2 regions of the Gordonia sp. Swx-4 genome follow, and region 2 is predicted to be linked to the other one. Evidence: riboswitches for the same ligand, from Rfam matches in the RefSeq annotation. Region 2 holds a riboswitch; the other holds the start of a gene.

Region 1 (2,393 bases), 710 kb from region 2:
GTGGTGTGCCCGCGCGAGGACCGCCTCGGCGCCGGAACTCGCCCCGCTGCCCATCACGAACGCGGGAGCCCCGCCCGCGACCGTCGGGTTGGCGGTGGGCTCGGGCGTGACACCCTGCCGCTCGGCGTGGATCTCGTTGAGCCGCGCGGTCAGCTTCTCGGCGAGCCGACGGGAGTTCGCGAACACGATCGTCGCCCGGTTGGCCTCGATCTGGTCGACGATCGACGCCTCCACGTACGGCCACAGCGAACCGGCCGTGGGGGAGAATGCGTCGTCGAGCTCGGCCGGGTCGGCGCCGTCCGGGCCGGGTGCCGGCGGGATGTTCGCCATGTCCTCGACCGGCACGTCGACGCGGAGATCGAAGGTCTTGTCGGCCTTGGGCTTGACGACCTGGCAGGGCGCCGAGCCGGACAGGTACCCGGCGACGACCTCGGGAGGCCGCACGGTCGCCGACAGGCCTATCCGTTGGGCGGGCTTCTCGAGCAGCTCGTCGAGGCGCTCGAGGGTCAGGGCCAGATGTGTGCCGCGTTTGGTGGCGGCGACCGCATGGACCTCGTCGACGATGATCGCCTCGACATTCGTGAGGCTCTCCCGGGCCGCGGAGGTCAGCATCAGGTAGAGCGACTCGGGCGTGGTGATCAGGATGTCGGGCGGGGTCTTCACCAGAGCGCGGCGGTCAGCGGCCGAGGTGTCGCCGGACCGGACACCGACCGTTATGTTCGGTTCGGGCAGGTCCAATTCCTGCGCCGCACGGGTGATCCCGGTGAGGGGCGCGCGTAGATTGCGCTCCACGTCGACGGCGAGCGCCTTCAGCGGCGAGATGTAGACGACCTTCGTGCCCGGACGGCGGGTGGCGGCGTCGGCGGCCAGCCGGTCGAGCGCCCAGAGGAATGCCGCGAGCGTCTTGCCGGACCCGGTCGGGGCGATGACCAGGGTGTTCGCGCCGTCGGCGATCGAGGTCCAGGCGCCTTTCTGGGCCGCGGTCGGCTTGGTGAACGCTCCGGTGAACCATCGCCGGGTGGGGGCGGTGAAGCGATCGAGAACCGAGGGGCGGGGCATCTCTCCACTATGTCTCACATGTGCGACAGGTCTGGGTATACAGTCGATACACGCCTGTACGGGGAATCCGGTGAGAATCCGGAGCGGTCGCGCCACTGTGAACGACAACGCCGGACGCGGTCGAGGATTTCGACGGCGCCTGGGGAAGACGTGAGTCAGGATGCCGTGCCGGCGCCAAAAGATCCGACACACTCACCGACGCGAGATCGGCGAAAGGACAATCCCATGACGTCTCCCCGTACGGCCGAAGCAGTCAAGTCACCCACCCGTGCGATTTCGGTACCGAACCTGTCGGTCGCGAGCGCAGCGCTCTGGCTGAGCCTCACGGTCCTCCTGGCCGGGCTCGCCTACTACTTCCTCGGCTACGACCAAGGTGTCGTGTCGGTCTTCGGGGAGAACACCTATGTGCACGAGTTCGTGCACGACTCCCGCCACTTCCTCGGCTTTCCCTGCCACTGAGCGTTCACCGCACTGCGTCGGCCTGACTCTCACAACGTAGGGACAAGTTCACATGGAGAAGAAACTCATCGGCGCAGGTCTGCTCTCGGGCCTGATCGCCGGCATCATCTCGTTCGTCTTCGCACGGTTCTACCTCGAACCCGTGGTGTCGAAGGCCGTCGACTACGAGGGTGAACGCTCGGAAGCCGAAGAGGCGCTGGCACATACGGTCGGCGGCCATTCGCACGGCGACGGCGGCGAGGTCTTCACCCGCGCCATGCAGGAGAATCTGGGCGCCGGCGTCGGAAACCTGGTGTTCGCCCTGTGCATGGGCGCGTTCTTCGGGGTCGCCTTCACCGTGCTGTGGAGTTACCTCGGCAACCGGTATCCGGCCACCGATGCCCGCGCGGTCGCCGGGGCGCTCGGCGCGATCGGTTTCGTCGCCGTCTTCGGTGTTCCGTTCTTCGCCTACCCGGCCAACCCGCCTGCGGTCGGGGACGACGACACGATCGGGGAACGGACGGGTGCATTCCTGACCGTCACGATCGCGTCGGTCGTGCTGATGATCGTGGCCGTCGCACTCGCGCTGTGGTTGCGGCCGAGGATCGGCGGACTGGTGTCGGCCGTCGTGGGCGGTGCCGCGTACGTGATCGCGGTCGGCGTCACCATCGCGCTGCTGCCGTCGTTCGACGAGGTGCCCGAGCCGGTGCGCACCGACGCCGGCCAGATCGTGTTCCCCGGCTTCCCGGCGGACGTCGTCGCCGACTTCCGCGTGTACACGATCACCAACCAGGTGATCCTCTGGACGGTGCTGACGGTGACCTTCGCGCTGATCCTCGGCGCGATGGCGCGGTCGAAGAGCTCCAGCACGTCGCCGACGGTCGACGCCGTGCAGA
Region 2 (2,393 bases):
ACCGGCATCGAGCACCGAGATTGGTCCACCCGATGGACAGTGCCTGCCCCTACAACCCGAATCGCGCCTGCATCCGGCGTAGCGTCTCCGCCGAGGCGAGCAGACCGGCTTCCTCGTCCGGCGACAGCGGCACCTCGAGGCGCGTCTGCGCACCACCGCGGTCGACGACGGTCGGCAGGGAGAGACACACATCATCGAGCCCGGGGAATCCGGAGGCGACCGTGGACACCGGGAGCACCCGGTGTTCGTCGTTCAGAACGGCTTCGACGATACGGGTGGCGGCGAGGCCGATGGCGTAGTTGGTGGCCCCCTTGCCCTCGATGATGGCGTAGGCGGCGTGCACGACCTCGTCCCGGATACGCTCCCGTGCAACGGCATCCATCTCCCGACGCCCAGGTAGCGGCGTCCACGACGTCAGCGGCACGCCACCGATCGTCGCCGACGACCACAGCGGTATCTCGCTGTCACCGTGCTCGCCGACGACATACGAGTGCACACTCTGCACCGCTACCCCGCAGTGCTGCGCGACGAGGAACCGCAGCCGCGACGAATCCAGCACGGTTCCCGACCCGAACAGCTGATTCGGCGGCAGGCCGGTGATCTTCTGCGCCGCATGGGTGACGACGTCCACCGGGTTGGTCACCATCAGGTAGATCGCGTTCGGTGCCACCTCGAGCACATCCGGCAGGATGGCGCGCGTCAAACCGATTGTGGCCTCGGCCAATTCGAGTCGGGACTGCCCCGGCTTCTGCTTGGCTCCGGCGGTGAACACGACGACGTCGGCGTCGGCGCACACCGACACGTCGTTGGAGCCGATGATGTCGGCGCGCGGTACGAACTCCAGACCGTGGGACAGGTCGAGCACCTCGGCGGTGACCTTGGCGGCCTTGATGTCCAGCAACGCGACCGTGCGCGCGACCCCGCGGATCAGCGCCGAGTAGGCGATCGCGGTGCCGACCGCGCCCGCCCCGATGATCGCCAGTTTCGTGGGTCGTCCGTCCATCGGATCACCGTTCGCCTCGGTTCGATTCGCACCTGTCCGTTGCCTGTCAGCGCCCAGCCTAAGACCTCCGGGCATCCCTCGCCCGACGACTTGGCGACGGGTCGGTGAGAGCTCCGTGTCCGTATTGCTAACCTCACCGGTGAGAGCGGTCGCACCTGCACAGGCGGGTGCCAGGGAACCTGGTGCGAATCCAGGACTGGCGCGCAGCGGTATGGGGGACGGACCCGACATCAGGCCACTGGGGCAACCCGGGAAGGCGTCGGGTTCGGACGAACCCGAGTCCGAATACCTGCCGTTCTCGTCGAGTCCACCCGGCGTCTCGCGCACAGATGCCCAGACCAAAGGCAGTTCCACACGTGTCCCGTCCTCCCGACGGCACGACGATGATCGCCACCGCCATGTCGGTACGGCGACTCCCGTCGTTGCCCCTTGCCCTGATCCTTCTCGCGCTCACCTTGGTGAGCATCGCGATCGCCACCGCTTTCGGTGCCGAGACCATCCCGCTCGGCGATGTCTGGCGAACCGTCGCCGGGCGCCTGCGAGGCGACGAGCTCGACGCCGCCCACTCCGTGATCATCTGGGATCTCCGTTTGCCGCGTTCGGTTCTCGCGGCGATCGTCGGCGCCGGTCTGGCGCTCGCCGGCGCCGTCATGCAGGCCCTCGTCCGCAACCCGCTCGCCGAGCCGTACCTGCTGGGCGTGTCGGCCGGCGCCGCGGTGGGTGCGACGGCGGTCATCACTCTAGGATCGTTTGCCGCCCTGGGTGTCTGGGCGTTGTCCGGCGGCGCGCTGATCGGCGCCCTCGCGGCCTCGGTCACCGTGTACGCCGTCGCCCGGGCGCAGGGCGGACTGACCGCCCTACGCCTGATCCTCTCCGGAGTGGTCCTGTCGTCGGCGTTCCTGGCGCTGTCCTCACTGCTGGTCTTCACCGCGGCCGACCCGCATGCCGCCGACAACGTGATGTTCTGGATGTTGGGCAGCGTCGCCGGCGCGACCTGGGCGAAAGTGCAGATCGCCGGGGTTGTCGTCGTGGTCACGGTGCTCGCCATGCTCGCGATCCACTCCTGGCTCGACGCCTACGCAGCCGGGACCGACACCGCGACATCCCTCGGGGTTCCGGTGCGCGCCATGCGAAACGCGCTGTTCGCGGTCCAGGGAATCCTGGTCGGCGTTCTGGTCTCAGTCGCGGGTGGAATCGGATTCGTGGGCTTGATCGTCCCGCACGCGGCACGCCTGCTCGTCGGTGCGACGCACCGCGCGATGATTCCCGTAGCGGTCTGCGGCGGTGCACTGTTCCTGGTGTGGGTCGACGTCATCTCACGGGTGGCCGCGTCACCTCGCGAGATGCCGCTGGGCATCGTCACCGGACTGATCGGCGCACCGATCTTCCT

Evidence for each region. A riboswitch is a leader RNA that binds a small molecule or an ion and turns the genes downstream of it on or off. The one in region 2 is predicted to bind cobalamin.
Region 1: it holds a riboswitch for cobalamin, as region 2 does, so the genes downstream of both, PWF70_RS08355 (CbtB domain-containing protein) here and PWF70_RS05080 (FecCD family ABC transporter permease) in region 2, are expected to answer to the same signal.

What each region holds. Positions count from the first base shown of each region.
Region 1 is NZ_CP128197.1:1,816,040-1,818,432, forward strand. It holds gene PWF70_RS08350 (ATP-dependent helicase) at 1-1,059, opposite strand, end outside; cobalamin riboswitch at 1,069-1,246, shown strand; gene PWF70_RS08355 (CbtB domain-containing protein) at 1,285-1,518, shown strand; gene PWF70_RS08360 (CbtA family protein) at 1,571-2,393, shown strand, end outside.
Region 2 is NZ_CP128197.1:1,106,204-1,108,596, reverse strand. It holds gene PWF70_RS05085 (L-lactate dehydrogenase) at 50-1,003, opposite strand; cobalamin riboswitch at 1,133-1,314, shown strand; gene PWF70_RS05080 (FecCD family ABC transporter permease) at 1,387-2,393, shown strand, end outside.